Regions from separate parts of the Solibacillus kalamii genome, predicted to be linked through region 1. Evidence: riboswitches for the same ligand, from Rfam matches in the RefSeq annotation. Region 1 holds a riboswitch; each other region holds the start of a gene.

Evidence for each region. Region 1 has a riboswitch for thiamine pyrophosphate ahead of tenA (thiaminase II). Riboswitches for the same ligand answer to the same signal wherever they lie in the genome.
Region 2: linked by a shared signal. The riboswitch ahead of thiW (energy coupling factor transporter S component ThiW) and the one ahead of tenA (thiaminase II) in region 1 are both predicted to bind thiamine pyrophosphate.
Region 3: linked by a shared signal. The riboswitch ahead of thiT (energy-coupled thiamine transporter ThiT) and the one ahead of tenA (thiaminase II) in region 1 are both predicted to bind thiamine pyrophosphate.

The regions. Positions count from the first base shown of each region.
Region 1 is NZ_NHNT01000002.1:154,816-162,538, reverse strand. Features, by position in the region: gene CBM15_RS04455 (bifunctional 2',3'-cyclic-nucleotide 2'-phosphodiesterase/3'-nucleotidase) at 1-1,067, opposite strand, end outside; gene thiE (thiamine phosphate synthase) at 1,193-1,810, opposite strand; gene thiD (bifunctional hydroxymethylpyrimidine kinase/phosphomethylpyrimidine kinase) at 1,794-2,606, opposite strand; gene thiM (hydroxyethylthiazole kinase) at 2,603-3,346, opposite strand; gene tenA (thiaminase II) at 3,324-4,016, opposite strand; TPP riboswitch at 4,094-4,192, opposite strand; TPP riboswitch at 4,259-4,357, opposite strand; gene CBM15_RS04430 (NAD(P)H-dependent flavin oxidoreductase) at 4,494-5,474, opposite strand; gene CBM15_RS04425 (glycoside hydrolase family 18 protein) at 5,595-6,851, opposite strand; gene CBM15_RS04420 (cell wall hydrolase) at 7,057-7,497, shown strand; gene CBM15_RS04415 (hypothetical protein) at 7,576-7,723, opposite strand, start outside.
Region 2 is NZ_NHNT01000019.1:5,880-13,602, forward strand. Features, by position in the region: gene CBM15_RS18525 (amino acid ABC transporter ATP-binding protein) at 24-764, shown strand; gene CBM15_RS18530 (S-ribosylhomocysteine lyase) at 781-1,251, shown strand; gene CBM15_RS18535 (SRPBCC family protein) at 1,373-1,870, shown strand; gene CBM15_RS18540 (VOC family protein) at 2,150-2,548, shown strand; gene thiW (energy coupling factor transporter S component ThiW) at 2,923-3,429, opposite strand; TPP riboswitch at 3,520-3,609, opposite strand; gene CBM15_RS18550 (cupin domain-containing protein) at 3,730-4,302, opposite strand; gene CBM15_RS18555 (nucleotidyltransferase) at 4,382-5,182, opposite strand; gene CBM15_RS18560 (3'-5' exonuclease) at 5,472-6,227, opposite strand; gene CBM15_RS18565 (2,3-dihydro-2,3-dihydroxybenzoate dehydrogenase) at 6,912-7,700, shown strand.
Region 3 is NZ_NHNT01000006.1:44,525-52,247, forward strand. Features, by position in the region: gene CBM15_RS10280 (polyphosphate kinase 2 family protein) at 1-27, opposite strand, end outside; gene map (type I methionyl aminopeptidase) at 199-951, opposite strand; gene thiT (energy-coupled thiamine transporter ThiT) at 1,142-1,708, opposite strand; TPP riboswitch at 1,839-1,947, opposite strand; gene CBM15_RS10295 (magnetosome magnetite crystal formation protein family) at 2,064-2,396, shown strand; gene CBM15_RS19535 (hypothetical protein) at 2,464-2,592, shown strand; gene CBM15_RS10300 (AAA family ATPase) at 2,648-5,701, opposite strand; gene CBM15_RS10305 (exonuclease SbcCD subunit D) at 5,704-6,867, opposite strand; gene CBM15_RS10310 (SGNH/GDSL hydrolase family protein) at 6,987-7,723, opposite strand, start outside.

The DNA.
Region 1 (7,723 bases):
ACTTTTCCTTCTAAATTTGCTTTATCCCATTTTAAAATTTGAGGTGGCACAATACCTGTTACCCCAATATTAATCAACGTTTTTTCACCGTTTGAATCGACTACTTCTTTTTCAATCATGACATATGGCTCATACATTAATTCCTTTGTCGTTGCATTACGCACATTGGCATTTACATACGGGAATGGGGCATCATCCGTTACTTCATCGATAAATTCCAACCCGTAGTTAAACTCGTGGTTACCATATGTCGCGACATCATAATCAAGTGCAATCATCGCAGCAATCGATGGATGAACTTCCCCGTCTTTCAATTTCGTTACTGACTGAATATACGAGCCAAGTGGCGTTCCTTGTATTGCATCTCCATTGTCAAACAGCACTGCATTTGGATTTTCCTCACGCGCCTTTTCGATTAGCAGCGCAGTTTTTGCCAAACCTAAACTGTTCGTTGGCGTATCTTTGTAATAATCATAGTTTACAATATTTGTGTGAATATCCGTCGTTCCTAAAATACGTAAAGAAACCGTCGTATTTGCCTTTACCGGACTGTATTCTTCCAAAAAGCGCTGAAGAATTTTTTGCATCTGTGCTTTTGTTACAAAATCATTCGGGCGAATCGTTCCGTCATCAAAGCCTGTCAGTAATCCTGTTGCTACCGCTTTGGCCATTTCCTGGCGATTGCCTTGTCCAATTTTATTTGCATCTTTAAACTGATCCAATACCTTTTCAGAATATGTTTCCTTATCCTGCAATCCTCTTGCCGCAATAAGGAATGCATGTGTGCGTGTCAGTTTTTCGTCTGGTGCAAATTTAGTTGGAGTTTTTCCTTTAATTAACTTTAATTCTACCGCTTTTTCAATATAAGGCTTAAGTGAATCAGGTACATCCTGAAATTTTACAGTCTGACCAGTACCGACCTCTACTCCCAATGCATCGATTACGGCCTTCACAAACTCTCCACGTGTCATATCTTCATTTTTAGAGACTGGTGCCGCTGAAACTGCTGACATGCCACTTGCTAAAAGTGTTAGCGTTAAGGCTGATGCAGATAGTTTTTTCAACATTTCTTTCACTCCCATATTCTGTAGTGTATAACAGAACTATCATACTAAATTGCCAGAATAGTAGAAAAGAGTAATTTGGTACAGGTTATTCCAATCAAAATAGTACTTATATGACAGAATTTAACTTACAGTGAATTTACAGCCTCTTTTATATTATCGCTATGACTGATTGCCGAAATAACGGCGACTCCATTTACTCCGGTTTGTCTAACAATGAAACTATTTTCTACAGAGATTCCGCCAATTGCTACAATCGGGAATTGGGGGTACTGAGATTTCGCTTCTTGCAGTAACGTCAGCCCGACTGGTGCTCTCGCATCATCTTTTGTGGAAGTTTCATAAATTGGACCAATTCCCGCATAATCCGCCCCATTTGCAATGGCCATTTCGAGTTGCTCCATCGTATGAACCGATACACCGATGATTTTATTTTTCGCGCAAGATCTAAATTGTTTAATACCGGTGTCTTCCTGCCCTACATGAATACCATCTGCATTTAATGTTAATGCAAGCTCGACATCATCATTAATAATAAACGGCACTTTATATGTTTGGCACAGCTTTTGGCATTGACGGGCAAACTCTGCATACGCATCGCCTTTTAATGCATTTTTTCCTTTTTCTCTCAGTTGGAACATCGTAATGCCTGCCTGTAACGCTTCTTCCAAAACAAGCAACGGTTCGCGTTTACAATTGGCCGTTCCCATCACAAAATATTTATTCAAATCAAAAGACATGGACATCGCACATCCCCCGCTGTTCATGATAGGCGAAATGATTTGTCGGACCGAACCCGTGACCAATATTAAGCGGATGACGGATTGCAAGCTGCACATATTTTTTTGCTTCTATTATGGCTGCCTCTATCGATCTGCCTTTTGCCATTTCCGCGGTAATCGCTGCAGAAAATGTACATCCTGTACCGTGAGTATGTTTCGTATCCACCCGCTCGGTTTTCATTTTAAATGGTTGCGTCCCGCGAATGAAAACCGTATCTGTCGCATGCTTACTGTTTAAGTGACCACCCTTAATGACAACACATTTCAGCCCTAGACTTAATAAATCATGCGCCGCTGATGCGATATCCTTTTCCGTTTGTATTTTATAGCCTGTCAGGATTTCCGCTTCCGGTATATTCGGGGTACAAACGGTTGCGAGTGGCAATAACTTTTCTTTAAGAGCTGTTGTTGCCTGCTGCTCTAACAAACTGGCACCGCCTTTTGCAATCATGACCGGATCAACGACAAGCGGAATATCCGTATTTTTTAGTAAAGTCACAATGGCTTCGATAATTTCAGCACTAAACAGCATCCCTGTCTTAATTGCCTTTACGTCGAAATCTTGAAGTACTGCCTTTAGCTGAGCTTGAACGAAATCAGCCGTTGTCGGAAAAATTCCATGCACTCCTTCAGTATTTTGTGCGGTTAATGCGGTGATTACTGATGTACCGAATACACGGAGTTCCTGAAACGTTTTTAAATCGGCTTGAATCCCGGCACCGCCACCGCTATCCGATCCTGCTATCGTACATGTAATCATTTTCGTCCCCCCGCTAAATTTTCTAGTTCATTCAAGAAATTTGTGTGGAAATTTCCTATAGTTGCAACAGAATTGGCACTTGCCTGTTTATATTCATTAAGTAGCGTCAGTAAGTCATCAAACGGTTCTTTACTGTTTGCAAGCACCGCTGCACATAAGGCACTAAGCAAGCAGCCACTCCCCGTCATTTTTGTCACCTTTTCATGACCACCCTCTACAAATTCCACTCTTATCCCATCAGTAATAACATCTTGTTCTCCTGTTACGATCACAATACATTGATAGTTATTAGCCAACTGTTTGGCAGTCACTGCAACATCGATATCTCCTTTGCCACTATCCACACCTTTAGACGCCCAATTTACTCCCGCAAGAGCCGCCATTTCTCCAATATTGCAACGGATTACATTAATCTTTAAAAGGTCGAGCAATTGTTGTGCTGTCTCAGCTCGAAACTTCGTTGCCCCTACACCTACTGGATCCAGAACAACCGGAGTATTATGCATGTTTGCGCTAAGTCCTGCTTTCTTCATCGACTCTATTGTCCGTTCATTCAAAGTGCCCATATTTAAAAGCAAAGCATTGGCCTGGGCAGCCATTTCACCCACTTCTTCTATTGCATCCGCCATTACTGGTGAAGCTCCTACCGCCAGCAAGCCATTCGCTGTAAAATTTGCGACAACATAGTTGGTAATACAATGAACTAATGGTTGTTTATTATAAATTGCTTGCAGACTCATTTACATACACTCCTTGTTCCCAGCTTTGCTTCGTCCAAGGCATTTCCCAAAACATCCATTCGTAATAACAGCTTTTCTTAAAATGCTCCTGTAGTACTTTAAGCTTTGCAGGTTGTTCTTTCGCATATCGATCTAGCATCGATTTTTGTACTTCAATATTTTGAAGCATCTCCTCGGAAGCATATAATGCAATCCACTGTTCATAAAGAGGTATATTGGGGCATGCATCTTTTAATCTTTGCCCAATTTCCTGGTACAGCCATGGGCATGGCAGGATTGCCGCAAATGCTTCTGCTACATCTCCGTTATGCACTGCATTGTACATATGGCTCACATAGTTATAGGCTGCTGGTGCTGGTTCGAATTGTTCCAAATCATCCGCTGTCACACCTAATTCTTTAAACGTTGTACGATGCAACTCAAGCTCGGCATCATGGATAAACTTTGCTGTTTGCAGAAAATATTGAACATCATCATCAGTTGTCGCTTTTGCAGCTGCAAGAGCTAATACTTTCGTATAATGTTTTAAATAATACGCATCCTGCAGCATATAAAACTTAAACTTCTCCAGCGGTAGACTCCCATCTGCAATCCCTTGTACAAAAGGATGATAAAAGCTAGCCTCCCAATAAAAATCCGTTTCTTTTCTTACCTTTTCACAAAATCCCATTGTTACTCCTCCTTTTTGTTGGCGGAAGCACAAAAAAGACGTCTCAACATATAGAGAGACGTCCCCAAAAAGTGTAAGTACCACTTTTCATTGCTCCCTACGTCCGTATTAACGGCCAGGTTCCAAGGGTCAGGTTTTAACCTTCTCAACACTGCTGTGTCCCCCCGCAAATCAAATGCTTGTGTATTTGCAAAAGAAAGACTCCACGTAAAATATACGCGGAGCCAAAGTAAGTACATATGTATAGCTTGTACTTTGCTCCCTACGTCCGTATTAACGGTCAGGTTCTAAGGGTCAGGTTTTAACCTTCTCAACACTGCTGTGTCCCCCCGCAAATGCATTTAATTACCCAGAGTGTAACAAATTAATTCGAACCGGGCAAGTGAATTCAAAAAATTACGAAATTAATAGTTAAATACCTTATACCCAAAATAGCGCATCGTTAGTAAAATTCTGTTACTAATGATGCGCTTACATCTATTGTAAATGGGCTACTGCCGATCTTTTACCAGTCAGTTCATGATAAGCCTGAGCATATTCTTCAGCCAGTTTATCGACATATTGTTTTGTGGAAGTAATCTCTTTAATCGCGCCAATTCCTTGCCCGCTGCCCCAAATATCTTTCCAGGCTTTTGCGGTATTATCGTTAAAGTTCATTGCTGAAGGATCACTTTCTTTTAAATTCCTCGGGTCCATCCCCGCGTTCATGATAGAACCTTTCAAATAATTCCCGTGGATTCCTGTAAATAAATTGCTGTATACAATATCTTCTGCAGTACTATCAACAATCATTTGTTTATATTCTTGACGAGCAAACGCTTCTTCGGTCGCGATGAATGGTGAGCCGATATAGCCAAAATCAGCCCCCATTGCCTGTGCTGCCAACACTGAGTGCCCTCGTGCGATTGAACCTGATAAAGCTAATGGACCGTCAAACCATTCACGAATTTCCTGTACGAGCGCGAATGGACTCTGTTGTCCTGCATGACCGCCTGCGCCTGTTGCTACAGCAATGATGCCGTCTGCACCTTTTTGAATCGCTTTTTTTGCAAAATGATTGTTAATGACATCATGGAAAACGATACCTCCATAACTATGTGCTGCCTCAAATACTTCTTCACGTGCCCCAAGTGAAGTAATAATAATCGGAACTTTATATTTCACACAGAGCTCCATATCCTGTTCCAGACGTTTATTTGTTTTATGAACAATCTGATTAATGGCAAATGGCGCAGCCGGCTGATCCGGATTTTTGGCATTATAGCTGGCCAACTCCTCTGTAATTTCAGCTAACCATTCATCCAACTGGCTTGCCGGTCTTGCATTTAACGCAGGCATTGACCCGACTATTCCTGCCTTACATTGTTCAATGACCAATTTCGGATTGCTAATAATAAACAATGGTGCCCCGATCACTGGGATACGTAAGTTTTGTAAAATTTCCGGAATATTCCCCATCTATAATCCCCCTTTTATTCAGCTACTACTAATACTTCATCAGCTTCAATAAAATCTCCTTCTTAATTTAGATGACAATCAAAAGTCAGATGTTTTTTCATCTGATTTTCTTTCCTTTTGCTATTTCTTCACTACATTAAAATTAGCCCCGATGAGCTGCCAATTTTGCGGGAATGGCAGACCGAGCTTCCAATAGCCGACTCCGCGCAAATTTAATCGCTTTACTAAATCGAACTTCGCCTGAATCGAACGCGCATCTTCAAACCAGACAATATGTGAACGCCCTTGCTCATCATAATAGTTAAAGTAGGGTGCCTGTGCTGTATAGTCAAATTGGATTGCCGCGTTGTAGCGTTTGGCCACTTCAATTGCACGTTGCGGGCTTATCGCTTCTGCGTAATCTCCTCCTTGTACAAAAGGTAATGTCCAATCGTAACCATACAAATTTTGCCCAAGTAAAATTTTATTTGCAGGAATTTCTGTTAATGCATACTGTACTACTTGTTCGACTTGCGGCAGCGGTGAGACGGCCATTGGAGGTCCAGCAGAATATCCCCATTCATATGTCATCAACATAACAAAATCCACTATTTCGCCGTGCGCCTTATAGTCATGGCCCATAAACCATTCCCCTGGCTGATCGGCTCTCGTTTTTGGAGCCAATGCGGTAGAAACGGTATATCCTTCCGCATGCATACGCTCGACAGCTCTTCGGAGGAAATTATTATAAGCTTCCCGCTGATCGCGTGCAATCCGTTCAAAATCAAAATGAATATCCGAAATATTTCCGATACGCTTTGCTTCAGCAATGATATTGTCCAGTAGTAAATTTTGAACAGCAACACTTTGGAAAATATCACGTGCTAGCTCAGCACTAAACTGATAATCCTCGAGATTAGTGATTGCCATTGCTATTCCTGTATTATTTTGTTCAGCAATTTCCGGTAATGGGTTAATTGTAGGCGCTTTTAATGAACCATCCCGTCTTGCTTCAAAACTGAAAATAGCTAAATACGTTAAATAAGGACTTGCCTCCCGAACTTGGTCGAGCAGCGTATCACTTATTTCATCGCCTCTTGGTTCTACATATGCCAAAATTTCTGCGGACCTTTTAGTTGGTTCCGGTATATACAATGAGGTGCCAATCATCAGCAACGCATCTGGATTCAAGCCATTTGCTTGTGCGAGCGTTAAATAATTCACCTGAAAACGTTGACCAATTGACCATAAACTATCCCCTGGCTGTACAATATAATACTGCCCTTTCAATGGAACGACCAATGCTTGCCCGACCACTAACCGGGCCGGCTCCGGAATTTGGTTGGCTTCCACTAAACTCTGCACCGTTGTTCCATAAGCCTGTGCGATTGCCCACAATGATTCTCCCGGTTGTACTACATGAATTTGAATTGTCCGTCCTCCTTTTCCTATGTACTAATTTATGAACTATATACCGTATTAATGCGGAAAGATAGGTTAGAAATATATAAGTAACCATGACAAAAAACAATATTATACATTTTCATTCATTCATATGCGCAACCAGGTTGACTGTTTCATACTATAGTTGTGAGGTGAAAAAATGCCAAGAGTAAAATACCGGGATTCCGATGTGGATTTGATGGCACGAATGATGCGGGCTGAGGCTGAAGGTGAAGGAAAACAAGGGATGTTGTATGTCGGAAATGTAATTGTGAACCGAGCTGTTGCTTCATGCCTGGATTTTAATGATGTGAGAACAATCGAGCAGGTTATTTTCCAAGTACAGGGCAATAACTATTCTTTTGAGGCGGTACAAAAAGGAAACATGTTTTATCAGAGGGCTAGAGAGACTGAAAGAAGATTAGCAAGACAGACGCTGGATTATTGGCGAGACCATCCGGCGAAATATGCACTTTGGTATTTTAACCCATCCGGCCCATGTCCTCCTACTTGGTACGATCAACCATTTACAGGTCAATTTAAACAGCATTGTTTCTATGAGCCTATAGCAGGAACATGTGAAAGTGTTTATATGGGCTAGCATTACCTATTGCCCAGCTATATAAGAAAAAGCCTTGTACATTCTATGTAGCGAGGCTTTTTCATTTTTCTTTATCCGTTACTTTTTATTGGATTGCTGGTTTTTATCATGATTAGTTTTATTATTTTTATTTTTTAATTTCGAATCGAACTCTTCGGCAAATTCCGCTGTATTATCTTCCGGATTCCGGTTGTGACTTGTTGTATTTCGGTGTAATTCTTTATAG
Region 2 (7,723 bases), on a different contig from region 1:
AGCGCTAGAAGGGAGGGCTTATTATCGTACAATTTCAGCAGATGTCGAAGTTCTTTGGCGAGAACGAGGCATTGAAAAATATTAATTTAACATTTCATGAAGGCGAAACAACGGTTATTTTAGGTCCATCCGGTTCAGGGAAATCAACGCTTTTACGCTGTATCAATCTATTGGAGCGACCTGAAAAAGGCGTTCTGACTGTCGGGAACCAGACAGTTGAACTGAACAAGCCGATTTCTCAGAAAAACTTGCTTTCGATTCGCCAAAATACGGCGATGGTATTCCAAAGCTTCAATCTTTTCCCGCATATGAAAGTGCTTGAAAATGTGATGGAAGGGCCAGTTACCGTTTTGAAGCAGGACAAAGAAATTGCAAGACAAAAAGCACAGCAATTATTGGAGAAGGTTGGCCTGAGTCATAAAACAGACCAGTATCCTTCGCAATTATCCGGCGGGCAGCAGCAGCGTGTCGCCATCGCAAGAGCATTGGCAATGGAGCCGCAATTTTTACTGTTCGATGAGCCGACAAGTGCACTGGATCCAGAACTAGAAGGAGAAGTGCTGAAGGTGCTGAAGGATTTGGCGGAGGAAGGCAAGTCGATGATTATCGTGACGCATAACCTGAATTTTGCGCGCGAAGTGGCAGACCGGATTCTATTTCTGGAAAACGGTGAAATCGGCTATGACGGCGTAACCGAAAACTTCTTTACAGCAAACAACAACGAACGGATTCAACAATTTATAAAATCGATGCAGTTTATCTAATCTAGGGGGATTTAACATGACAACAGAGAAAACAAATGTAGAGAGCTTTGATTTAGACCATACGAAAGTAGTGGCACCATACGTACGACTTGCCGGTACGAAAACAGGAGCAAAAGGCGACGTCGTAACAAAGTATGATATCCGATTCAAACAGCCGAACAAAGCGCATATGGAAATGCCGTCACTACACTCATTAGAGCATTTAATGGCTGACCGTATCCGTAATCATAGTGAAGACGTCGTGGATTTATCGCCAATGGGTTGCCAAACAGGCTTTTACTTGGCATTACTGAACTACAATGACTATGACGGCGTATTAACGATCATTGAAAATACGCTGAAGGATGTATTGAAGGCGGAATCGGTACCCGCATGTAATGAAGTACAATGCGGCTGGGCAGCAAGCCATAGCCTGGAAGGTGCAAAAGCATTGGCTGAGGAATTTTTAGCTGGCCGCGCTGAGTGGCATGTTGTTTTTGGGGAATAATTGATGAAGCAAGTCTTCTGTGAGGATAATCCCGCAGGAGACTTTTTTATTGGAGCAATTGTTTTAAAAGTTCCTGTGAATAGGTTATTAATAAACTAAAGTAACTAAAAGGAGAATTTGAATGAACAATACCTCAACGACTACTTTAACAATGAAAAGAGAATTTAATGTAAAGCCTGAAAAAGTGTTTGACGCATGGTTGAATCCTGTAATGATGAAAAAATGGTTCTTTACATTGGAAGGGACGAACAAGGTTGCACAAAATGACCCAAAAGTAGGGGGCAGTTGGGAAATTGTAGACCACCGGCAAGGTGTGGACTACCGGGCGATCGGGGAGTACGTTGAAATCAATTCGCCTGAAAAAATCGTGTTCACTTTTAAAATGCCGCAATTCAGCGAACTGGAAGATACGATCACAGTGGAGCTGAAAGAGTTGGGACAAGGCAGTGAAATGACGTTCACCCAACTGATCCATGTTGAAAATGAAGAGCAATGGACAGATGCTGACATCGTAAAAGCTCTAGATGAAATGCGAGATGGCACAGAACATGGCTGGAACTTAATGTTCATGGGTCTGAAGGAATTAGTTGAGACCGGCAAAGTGAGCTATCAAGGTTAGGGCGTATAATGAAACACCGGGTAGGGGTCATGACCACCCGGTGATTGAATTTTCGGGGAAGATTTTCTAATAAAAGGTTGGAATTGCTCTACTATATCTTTATTCGGTTCCAGAAGAAGTAGCCGCATCTTCGGAACAACAGCTCATCGCGAAATTTAAACCAAAGGCATCGTCTAGTTAGGAGATGCCTCTAACTTAAAGGGGAAAAGTTCGCGAAAAAGGGTAAAATAGGCTAAATTGAAGTGGTGCAAATTTGAATTAAGAAGGGGGAAAAGTACGATGAAAAGCGCAAAACCATTTTTAATGTTTCAAGGCGGCGTTGCAGAAGAAGCGATGAACTTCTATACATCACTTATCGATGATGCGGAAATTACAAGCATTGTTCACTACGGGGCAAATGAAGGCGGAGACGAAGGAAAAGTCATGCAAGCCACTTTTTCGATAAAAGGTCAGGAATTTATGTGCATTGACAGTAATATTAAGCATGAATTTAATTTCACACCGTCATTCTCTATTTTTATTACGTGTGATACGGAAGAAGAAACCGACCATCTTTATGAAAAATTGCTTGAAGGCGGGCATTCGCTAATGCCAATCGGTAATTACGGTTTCAGTAAGAAGTTCGGCTGGGTAAATGACCGTTACGGCGTATCTTGGCAGATTAATTTACCTAACTAAAAATTGTGCCGGATGTATCGATTGATATACCCGGCGCTTCGTTTTCTAATATAGGGCATAGTTGTTCTAATATATTTTAAAATCTTCTAATAAAAATGAGAATTTCTAATATAAGTGTGAGTTGTGCTAATAAGTCTTTAATATGTTCAAATATCGTCCACAGAAGTTCTAATAACCCCCTGCAAACTTCTAATATCCATCACAAATCTTCTAATAAAAACGGAAGGCTACCGCAAAATGGACGCGCCATCTTATTTAGGAATAAGCCCGTTCTACCAAAAATTCCAAACTGTTCTAATATCATGCGCAGATGTCTAATATCCCGCCAAGAAGTTCTAATAACGACACAAAAATTTCTAATAAAAACCTTCCATTCACCCGGCATTATGATAAAGCATCCCGCCAAACGCCCGGTTTCTCACCATAATCTTCAGCAAGCCATAGCCTAAAAGCGACCCCGCAAAAGAACTCATCATAAATGCCGGGACAAAACCGAACAGCGCCGCTTCCTGACCTAAAAACAAAATGGCGATCGGATAAGTAGCCATCGCACCGAGCAACCCGGTCCCGATTACTTCACCTACTGCCGCAAACGCTAACTTCTTCGTTTTCGCAAATAGAAACGCAGCCAAAAAGGCACCGATCATACTCCCTGGATAAGCAAATATACTGCCTGTCCCCATTAAGTTTCTCAATGTCGATGTAAGGAATGCCTGTAATACCGCATACCATGGACCGAGCAACACCGCCGATACAACATTGGCAAAATGCTGAATCGGAAAAATTTTGGCAAAACCTAAAGGGATGTACACAAAACTGCTGAGAATCGTTGTAAGTGCAGCGATAATCGCTGAATACGTAAGCTTCCTCGTTTTATTCATTTCTACCATCCTTTACAATAAAATTTTGCAACAAAAAAACCACTTTCAACTAAAGAAAGTGGTATCGCAGCCTAAAACAAATAATAAAAAAAGGGGTCGACACTACTTTCCTACGCTAGTATTACCTAGATCAGGTGCAAAGGGTACTTCTCAGCCAAACAGGCGCCCCTAGTAGTTTTCATATTCAATTACGAGCAGATTAACTTCTGCCAATATTAGGTTAATTTCACAGTTATCATAACATGGCCGTTTCATTATGCAAATGCTTTTTTGAAATTTGATTCCTTTGACCGAGAAAAACTACTGCTCATACCCGCCGCCGTAGTTGCCGGGCTGGACTTGCTGCCATGGGTTTGGTGGACCGATGAACGTATTCGGCCTTACCGGTGCAACTGCCTGCGTCCATAAATTTTCGTTCATCCCATATGTGTGGGCCATAATATTTGCTGGTGTCAGCTTGAGGAGGTCGGAACCTAAAATGACTTCAGGTGTCGGTGCGTTGAAAATGGCGAGCAGATGCGTGTTGTTTTGCGTGGCGACTTCGTAATGCCACCACCCTTGAGGAACGTTTGCCACCTGGCCGGGGGTAATCGGAAAATGCATCAGCTGTTTCGTAAACGGATTCAAAATCGAAACAATCGCACTTCCCGCAATACAATAAACAAGTTCCGCCGCATTTTGGTGGTAGTGCGGTTCAATGACATTATTGGCACTCAAATAAATATCAAGCAGCGATATATTATCCAATGTGTTTAACTGGTTGACGCCCATTACATTAATAAAATTTTGCTGGTCTTTTACGAATAACGGGTTTTTATTAAGGTCGAATGTAAACTGGGGCTGCACTGATGTATAATCTTGATTCGGATTCAATAGTTCACCTCTTTTTTATTGTAGTTAAAGTATGCAATAATTTACCGGTGTGTGCCTATTGTCGAAAGTAGCCATCCATCTAAAAATACACATACAACGCATTGATTAATGTGAATATTAAAATAAACAGGGTAGCACCACATACAATAATTTCTGCAAAGTGGACGAACATGACTCTTTCATAACTTAACTCGGCTTTACGAAAACCAAAAAAATCCCCATGACTGATAATATAAATAAACGTACTCACTACCATTAAGGAAGACATTAAAAATGAAATTGTTGGCAAAGAAGTAACGTAGCGCGAGTTGCCTCCTGTTTCCATATAGAGCGGAATATCCAATCTTTTACTTAACACAAAACTGACAATGACCAGGATGTAGATAATAAGCGAAATATTAAACGGATGTTTACGGTAATCGATCAGATCAAGCATCTTTTTTGTCTTCCCTTTATACTCCCAATCCTTATTGTCTTCTACTCTGTCACCTTTCAGCATGTAAATAATACCGGCTATTACAAGCCCCGAAAATAAATACCATTCCAGCATCGTAAAAAACAGCGTCCAGCTATAAAACGGTGCGATCACAAGCGGGAGAATAACGAGTCCAAACACCCATTTATTAACTGGCTGATTAGCAATAAGCCATTCGTTTAAAGCATGCCGTTTATCTTTTGTATGTGCTTTTTCCTGTTCCCGGTAACTGAAGATTTGATTCATTAGAAAAGTGCATCCTACCAGTACTAACCCGATTCCGAAAGTAAGATAAGAAGCTTCCGGATAAATCACGACCCCATCATAATTTAGGATGATCCAGTTCCCGCATAGGGCAGTGATCAATATCCCGGTAAGCATCATATTTGAAGATAAGTTTCTCATCCGTACACCTCCAATTGTTCTATTCTACGTCCATAGGCTGGAAATAGTTTCAAACAAAACAGGAGGCATGTAAATAATTCTAATAACGACCGGCAATGTTCTAATAAACCCAAAAATGTTCTAATATAATTGCGATTTTCTAATATATCACTCAGTTGTTCTAATAACCATCCGACATCTTCAAATAAAGCACTCCGATGTTCTAATATCCCGCCGACATTTTCTAATAACCCTCCCAACTATTCTAATAAAATCAACAAAAAAGCGATCGCACAAAAAGAACCGTCTCCTACTGTGCAGTCGCTTTTTTCATAATAAGCTGCAATATTTCATTGGCGCAAATCGCATCGGCATCGGCTGTATGATGCTTTAGTAGCGGGATGTTATACGTCTCGGCAATGACATTTAAATTATTTCTCGGGCTGTCCAAATATTTTCTTGCAAGCAGTACAGTACAGGCAGCCGGATTTGTCGGGCGAATGCCATTTCGGAAAAACTCCAGCGCAAGAAAGCTGTACCAGTCAAACCCGATATGATGACTGACGATCGGCAAATCACCTAAAAAAGCTTTAAACGCATGAATGACAGGGGAGATCGTTTGTTCATGTTTGACGCGTTCATTAGTAATCCCGTGAATATGCGAATTTTTGATTGGTTTTTCCGGATTCACAAACCGGTGAAAGAGGTCCACCGTTTCACCATGGCGAATTTTTAACGCAGCAATTTCTACGATTTTATCGCCCCTAGCAGCAGAGCCTCCCGTCGTTTCAATATCGACGACGACATATTCGGGTGCGTGATCCAGCAGTTCCACCATCTTCGCAACCTTTAAGCGCGGACTGTACGTTGTCATAAATTTCCTCAAATACTGCGCGGCAAGCTTCGTATTGTAATAGTCGCCATAGCGCGTGCAGGCAATATAGCCGTGCTGTTCGAGTTCATCAATTGCCTCCATTGGATAGCTAGCGGCCAATGCTTCCCGTTTGGCAAAGCTGACAATCGAGCACGTAATCATGATTCGGATGTGCAGCCGTTCAATGTTCATAAACTTCACCTCTTAATTGGAACGTTTGTTCTATAATTGAACCATATATGAAGTAAATAATAAATAAAAAGCTGACCACTACACTTATACTGCACGTTTTATGTAGAGCTTTTTTTCTGTAAATATCACAAACAAGCGGTTGTTAAACAAAAATTTTCTGATTTATGCCATTTTTATGGAATTAGACGTTAGGAAAGTTTTAGTAGCAGGTTTATAAAGGTGTTCCGTATGAACAGAAAATAATTTAATATTCGCAGGAAAATCAAACAAATTTCATAATCTTTTGTACAGTAATTCAATATTCCTATCGATTCCATTTCCAAGAGTGTATTTCTTACAAAATATTTACACAATGATGCCTTCTCTACTGGTCAGTAATGAATTGATAAGACTACATGATAGAGTAGAGCAAGTTCACCTTCCTTCCTTTATTTGGATTTTTATGCCGTAGTTTTCCTTATAAAATCTTGTGAAATACCTAATTTTACCTCTTTAAATCAGCACTAAAACGAAACTTAGGTCTTTTTATGGGATTGTTTGAATGTCTCTTGACGTTGTAAAATGTTAGGCCTATCATTGCTAATAGAATCAATTGATAATGATTATCATTATTGATTGAGGGATGGTTCTAATAAGAAATCAAGCTGTCTTTACATAACTGTAAATGAGAAAGGAAGTGTTGAAGTGAACTTTCAGGAGTTAAGAGGGAAAGTTGCACTTGTGACAGGTGGAGCCCAAGGAATTGGCGCAAGCCTTGTCAAAAGCTTGGCTACATTAGGAGTAAAAGTAGTTGTAATCGATTATAACGAGGAAAAATTGAGAAGCCATGTGAATGGTTTAATAGAGCAGGGCCACGAAGTTTTCGCATTTTCTGCAGATGTGGGAGAAAGTAATGCCATTGATGCGGTTGTCGAGAAAGTGGAAAACGAAATCGGGCCAATCGAAATGCTCGTCAATGTAGCAGGCGCATTGGCTACAGGACCGGTCGAATCATGCACTGACCGTGACTGGGCAAGAATCTTTTCAATTAATACGACAGGCGTGTTTTATGTTTCAAGAGCAGTAAGTCGTTATATGATTCAAAGAAAAACAGGGTCGATTGTAACAGTCGGATCCAATGCTGCAAGTGTACCGAGAATTTCGATGGCGGCCTATGCAGCATCAAAGGCGGCAACGGTCATGTTTACAAAATGTCTCGGTTTAGAGCTGGCAGAGCATAATATACGCTGCAATATCGTTTCACCAGGGTCGACAGATACGGACATGCAGCGTTCGATGTGGCCTGATGATCATGGCGCTGAAGTAATGATTAAAGGGATACCTGAAACGTATAAAGTAGGAATTCCGCTGAAAAAGATTGCACAACCCGACAATATTGTCGATGCTATTCTGTTTTTCCTGTCCGATCACTCAAGCCATATTACGATGAGCAATCTTGTCGTGGATGGCGGCGCGACATTGGGAGCCTGCTAAGTCTGTCTTTTGAATTCAGAATA
Region 3 (7,723 bases), on a different contig from region 1:
TAAATCCACATCTTGTAGCTTTTTCAAATAGTGCTGCCTCCCCTATTCCATTTATTATGTATATTTTACTCGAAAGTGTATGCAATTGGTAATTGTTGCGGTTATTTATTTGAATCATTTGATTATTTTATGTCGGCATCCTGTTTTAATAGAACAAAAAAACGCGGGCGCACTTATATATGCACCCACGGTTATAATTTAGTCTTCCAATGTTGTTAAAATGATTGGTTTATCTTTCGTTACAATAATCGAGTGTTCGATCTGGGCAACTAATGATTTATCCGGTGTAATAAATGTCCAGCCGTCACCTGATTCTACGATGTGCTCAGCCTTCGCCGAAATGAACGGCTCTACCGCCAACACCATGCCTTCTTTCATGATTGTCGTATCCCAAGCATCGTAATAGTTCAATACATGGTTTGGTTCTTCGTGTAATGATTTTCCTAAGCCGTGTCCTGTTAAGTTCATAATTACCGTCAACCCGTGATCACGTGCTTCACGCTCTACCGCTTTACCGATCTGATTTAATTTCGAACCTGCTTTAACCTTTGTCATCGCACGGTCAAATGCTGATTTTGCTACAGAGCAAAGTTTTTCTTTATCTTCATAACCTTCACCAACAACAAAAGAAATACCTGTATCTGCAAAGTATCCGTTTAAAGAGCCCGATACATCAATGTTTACGATATCGCCGTCCTGAATAACCTTGTTCCCTGGAATGCCATGTGCAACTTCGTGATTTACTGAAATGCATGTATATCCCGGAAAATCGTATTCGCCTTTAGGACCAGAAACCGCGCCTGCTTCCGCAAACATACGGCCTGCAATTTCATCTAATTCTTTCGTTGTCACGCCAGGTACTGTCGCAGCTTTCATTGCCTCGCGAATTTCAGCACAAATGCGTCCAATTTTTTTAAACGCTTCTATTTCTTCTTGTGTAGTAACAATCATGTGTAACTTCCTTCCTCTTAAACAATGTCTACCCTTAACTATAGCATACTTAATATCGGTTGTAATTGTTCAAGGATTTTAAAATTATTTGGATTTATGATCAAATTAATACGACATTGTACAATAGAAAATAGAAAAAGCTTGCAACGGGAAAATAATCCCTTGCTGCAAGCCTTGAGTTTTCAATTCATTATGGTGTTTGTGCTTTTTTGAGTAAACGGGGTGCAGATGTGAATAATATAACTGCAATAACCGCTGTAATTATTGTAGCAGGTACCATATAAGTACTGTTATAAATTATTGAGTAGATCCACACATTATCATCGCCTGCGTACTCTTTAAAGAACACGACACCTGCGAGCAAGTGCGAAACAAATCTTAAAGCTCCGCCTATTAGAGCTCCTATAACGATATAAATTGCCATTTTTACTTTATTGAGTGATTGTGTTGCCTGTAATAATGGCTTTCTTACAATTGCCGCCAATCCTACTACTGTAAAGGCTAGACCGTAATCTAAAATCGCCTGAAGCCAGTGTACTATGTAAGCGCCGAACATCATTTGCATAACGCCGATCAGCAAGCCTGTTGCAAGTCCTGCTGTTAGTCCCCAACGAATGGCCATTAACATAATCGGTACCATAACAAAGCTGATTGACCCGCCCTGTGCCCACATTTTAAAAGATACTTGGTCCAATACAAGTCCGATGGCAGCAAATATCGCTATCTCCACCATCATCAATAATTTTTTTCTGTCCATAACAATTCCCCTTTCTTTTATCCGATGTAACAAAAGTGAAGAGGGATAGAATGGAACTTTTACTTCTTCTAGGTATTTAGAAAAAGCAAAAAACGATAATCAGGACAAAAGCCTGACTATCGTTTGAACAGTCGGATTCTATCCACATCCCTACGCAAGTGCTAACTTACAGGTTCAAAGAGTCAGTGCAATCCCGTGCACAATCTCAGCCGACTTTCTCGGCACCCCTTGTGGTACATCTAAATTTTTATTGTTTGAACATGCTCATTGTAACGAATATTTCTACAACTTTCAACAACTATTATTTTGAAACGTACTAGAATTACATATAATAGATACGAAGGAGTGATAAATGATGGATCAATCGAAAGGTTTAAGTGCACTAAGCTATTTGAGCTTTTATTTTGCACCGTTTATTTTACCGGTAATTATATTTATCGTTACGAAAGATGAAGCCGTTAAAGGCCATTCTAAAAAAGCTTTTATTTCTCAACTAATTCCAATACTGTTAGGGATTTTGTACATGATTTACTTTTTCACTTCCGTTCTTTCCTGGAATAACACTTTGACAGTGAGCGTGCAGGATTTCTTTATTAGTTCCCATTTTATCGGATTTATTCTTTTAGTCCTTATTACGTTTATTCTGGCGATTTGGAATCTAGTCCAAGCGATTAAAGTTTTACGTTAATGTTTATGATAGCTCCTTCTTTGGGTATATTTTTTATACGAAATGTATTCGTTAAGGAGTGTGTATCATGAAATTAAATAAACTCATTAAAACCGCAATTAAATATGGACCGATCGTGTACCCGATCATTAAAAAAATGATGGATAAAAAATCTGCACCCCAACCAGCAACTACACGACGAACGCCAAAACGTTAATACAGAAAAACACATTTCTCACTAAAACTAGTGTGAAATGTGTTTTTTGTTGTCTTTATTTAATAATAATTTCCGTTTTACTGTAGCCTTCTTTTAACTTTTGGACTTGTAAAATGGCAGGCATTGCTGCTTTTAATTCGGCCACATGGGAGATGACGCCGATTAAGCGGCCTGTTTGCTGAAGATCGATCAAAATATCGATTGCCCGTCTTAACGCCTCCTCATCCAATGTACCGAAGCCTTCATCGATAAACATCGTATCGATATGCACACTTCCTTGAACACTTTGAATAACATCGGCCATTCCTAATGCTAATGAAAGTGAGGCATTGAATTTTTCACCGCCGGACAATGTTTTTACATCCCGCGTTTGTCCTGTATGGCTGTCATATACATCGATACTGAGCCCGCTTTGTGCATTTCCTTCTTTACGACCTGTAGATTTCAGGAAGTATTGACCATTTGACAGGACACGTAAACGTTCATTTGCCGCATGGGTTACTTTTTCCAAATAACCAATTTGCACAAATCGCTCAAATGAAATTTTCGAATCGTTTTGTCCGCGGATTAAATTATAAACATGCTCCACCTGCACCAGTTTCGCTTTATAGCTTTCGATCTGCTGTGCGGATTGGTCAAGTTTTTCGAGGGTTTCCTCACATTGTTCCACATAGGACTGGGTTAATGTAATTTTAGAATACTGTGCCTCGATTTGCTCATTCAGCTCATGAATCTGTTGCTCACTTGCCGTTAAATCAGCCCGTTCTTTTCCTTCAAGCAAAGGTTCTTCCTCGGCAATTTGAACAGATAATGTATGAACATTTTGCTTGTAAGCTTCAACTTCATCCTGAATTTGCTGCTGAACATTTAATGGCAGTAACGCATTCTTATATGTTTCCAAGTCAAAACTTTCTTGCTGCAATGCTGTATCAAACGCTTTTTGCGCTAAAATAGTCTCCTGCTGTTTTTCTGTTACAAGGTTTTGTGCATGTAGATGGTTCACTTCACAAGATTTCTCATCTAATTGGATTTTTTGCATTGCCTCCAGTGCACTTTGAATTGCACTTTTTAAATGGCGGTGTTTTTGCTGCTGGCTTGCCAATTCTTGTGTTACTTCATCCAATGTGGAAAACTGAGGCAATAATGACTGCTCACTTTGCTCAAGCTTCCCTTTTTCTTGTGCATATTGTTTATCAATATCGACTACATATTGCTGCCCTTTTTCAATACGGCCTTGCAGCACTTCTTTACTTTCAATAAGCTGTGCCATCGTTTTCTTTTCAGTGATGAGCTGTGCCTGCTGCTGCTTTTGCTTTGTCAATTGCTCAGTCAGTTCGGCCAATTGCTGTTCATAATGATGTAGTTGTGAAAGCTCAACGTTCAGTAACTCTAGAGCACTTCTTTTCTGTTCCAATGCTGCCTTTTCTACATCCAATTTCGAATTGACCTTGTAAAAACTTTGCATAGCACGGTCGCCTTCTTGACGAAGATGTTCCAGTGCATTTTCATCAATGGTAAACGCTTCGCTATTATGAATGGCTGGATGCTCCCTGCTCCCACATACAGGACATGCTTCCCCATGATGTAATGAAGCCGCTAGAAACGCTGCCTGATTGCTGCGTATTTGCTGCTCCATATTTTGCAGCTTCTGTTGCGCTCCATCGGCAATTTGTTTCTTATCAGCAAGCTGTTTCACTAAAGTTTCTATATTCATTTGTATTGCAGCCACTTCTTTTGCCATTTCAATTTTCCGTGTTAATGCAGCATGTGCTTCATACGTTTCATGGTACGTCACTGTCGCATCTTCCAACTCATTTATAATAGCCTGCTGCTGTTGATGTTTTTCTTTTAAAGAAGCTGCTTCCTTTTGGAGCTTATCAAATAATTGCTTTGCGTTCTTCTGGTTTTCTGTAAGCTTTTCCACCTTTTCCCGCTGCGCATTAATCGATTGATAGATCGGGACAAGCTGTTCAAGCTGTGAAATTGATTTCGTATATTCATCCAACAGTGGCTCATGCTGCTTTTGCTCCTGATAGTGATTTGTCACCTGCAGAAGTTGTGCCTGTGCACGTTCATAGTCAGCCTTTGCTTTCTGTAAGGAAACTTCCGCATGTTCAAGCTGCCGTTTTACCTTCTCATATTCACGTTCTAAAGGTTCTATTTGATTAGCCTTTTTTGCAAGTACAAGTTTCTGTTGTTCTGCTTGTATTTTATCCTTTTGCTGCAGCAATTCATCGAGCCGGGTTTTCCTGATTAAAAACTTTTCAATTCGCTCATTTAACAGCCTTTGCTCATTTAATGATTTAACTAACGTTTGTAAATGCATTTTCGAGGTAGCATATTCCCCTTTTAATGCAGCACATTGCTCTTCATAAAATTGCTGTTCTGTTTCCAATGCCGTTTTTACTTGATACAGATTAATGACATCATTGTTCAGTGCTGTAAACAGTTCCGATTCTCTGTGCGGAAGCCGGGACCGAATATCATGAATCGTATTGTCCTGCTGCATCCTTGCTTGTTCATAATGCTTTTCAGCAATATTCTTTTTCTCTTTCAGCAGTTCCACCATCTTCGTAAAGCGTTCCGTTTTGAAAATTTTCCGGAAAATCTCTTCTTTATGCTTTGATTCCGAAGTGAGGAGCTTTTGAAATTCCCCTTGCGGCAGCATGACGATTTGATTGAACTGGGACTGTGTTAAGCCGATCAGTTCTTCAACTTTCGACTGAATGAGCTTCACTTGAAACTTCTCTACAGCGGGCACAATGACCCCATCCGTAATTTCAAAAAACTCGCGCTTTGCACTTGCCCCGTCATGACCAAATTTCCGCCAAATACGGTAAAGGCGACCGCGTACTTCAAATTCTAGTTCGACTTCCGTATCAACTGTTTCATCCGCAAAATCACTGCGCAAAAACAGCGACTTTTCCCGATCCTCTCCACTTCCAGAATCATAAAGCGCAAACGTAATCGCATCAAAAATAGTCGTTTTTCCCGCGCCCGTTGCACCGGAAACGACAAAAATTCCATGTTCATGGAGTTTAGTAAAATCAATGACTTCTTTTTGATGATATGGTCCAAATGCTGTCATCGATAATTTTATTGGCTTCATCGTTACAGCACCTCCTGTTTTTCACGTTCATTTTCGATTAGCTGCTCTAAAACATCTGTATAAATCTCTTTTATTTCATCACTTAAAGGCTTGCCTGTTATCTCCGTATAAAATAGCTCAAACAGTTCCGAATCATCCATCTGAACACGGTTCATTGTTGTCGCATGCTGTTCAAGTTGTTCATACACAACCGTTCGTTCAATATGCAAAGCATTGGGATAAACTGTGCGGACAAGTTCGGCAGCACCTTTTACATAATGTTCATCCTGTAATTTTACAAATACATAATCGTCGTTTACTTTATGCTGCAATATATCCTCAAGCATTCCCGTCACGACACGCATATCCCGTACTGGTGCAAGCATTCTTTTTTCAATCGCCACTGCCCCGTCTTCATTTAAATCAACAATCAAAAATCCCTTTTTATGTGTCACTTCAGATTCTGAATACTTAAGTGGTGATCCTGCATATTGGATTTTCTCGTTTGCGACAAAGTGGGCCTGGTGTAAATGGCCTAACGCTGTATAACAGAACGGTTCAAACAACGCTGAACTGATACACTCCGTCCCGCCAATCGTCAACTTGCGTTCAGAGTCACTCGTATTCGGTTCCGGCATCCCGTCTTTTGTAATGAAAGCATGGCCGATAATGATATTACGTTTCGTACAGTCCATTGTCTGTTTAATCTGTTCAATGATTTTCGCCATCGCCGCTTCATGAGTTGTAACGGATTGATCGTCAAATACTGCCCGTACAATTGAAGGCTCTGCAAATGGAACTAAATAAAAGTGAACTTCTCCGTATTCATCGTGCATTATGACCGGATCGATATTCTGTTCTAAATGACCAACAATATGTAACCCGCTCGCCTTCATAAATTCACTGCCAAAATTTAAACGTGTAGCGCTATCATGATTTCCAGCAATTGCTAAAATCGGTGTTTTCTCATCGACTAAAATTTCTTTCAATGTTTTATTTAATAGTTGGATTGCATCTGTCGGTGGTACAGAACGATCGTACAAATCTCCGGCAATAATGATGACATCCGGCTTTTCTTTTCTGATTTCTTCGATAAACTGTTCAAGAACAAATTGCTGGTCTCTTGTCATCGATACACCTTGTACTATTTTTCCTAAATGCCAATCTGCTGTATGAAAAATTTTCATGAATACCGCCTCCTATCTTATAACTATAAGTGTACATGAGGAAAAATAAAAAAACCACATCGTACGAATATTCGTTCGTACGATGTGGTCTCCTCCAATAAATATTGTCGGAATGCTTTTTATACTAAGATCGGGATTGGTCGATCAAGATTATGCAGTGCTATAAATGGTACGTCTTCTACTGCTAACTTATTTTGTTGGATCCTCAGCATTTCTTCAAATGTTTTCGGATTTGGTGCTGGCATTGCATCGATTGGCAATATAAGTGCCTCATTACCGCTATAACTTTTCAGCATTTCATTAGCCATAATACGGTACCCGAGCTGGTTTGGATGCACATCCGCCACATTCGGCAAATATGTTGAACGCTGCTGGTTAAATGTTTCATAAACATCTACAAATATATGGCCTGCCGCTTCTGTTTCCTGCTTTATTATCGTATTTAAAAGCTGCACCGCTTCTACTGCTCCATCTGCCTGTTCTTTATGAACACTTACATAAGGGAAATAATAGCCAAGTACATATACGGTCGCTTTCGGGGCCTTTTCGTTAATTAACGAAAGCAGCTCTCTCATTTGATTCCGTACTTCATTTAAAGCGAAATTGGCGTTAAGCTGACTAAAAGCGAGTGTTCCCTGTTGAGGGTTATGTGTAATGAGCGGCAGTAAATTATTCGCTCCGGCTGACAGTGTGATCAATGTTGCTTCACTTAGTAATGGTGCTGCCTTTTCGGACTGAACTGTTTCAATTACATTTCCAACACGGTATCCCGGGAAAGTAAGCTCTTTTGAAAAATGTGCGAGCTTGCCATGTCGCTCTAGCTGCAAAGCAATGTAATCCGTATATCCTGCATCAA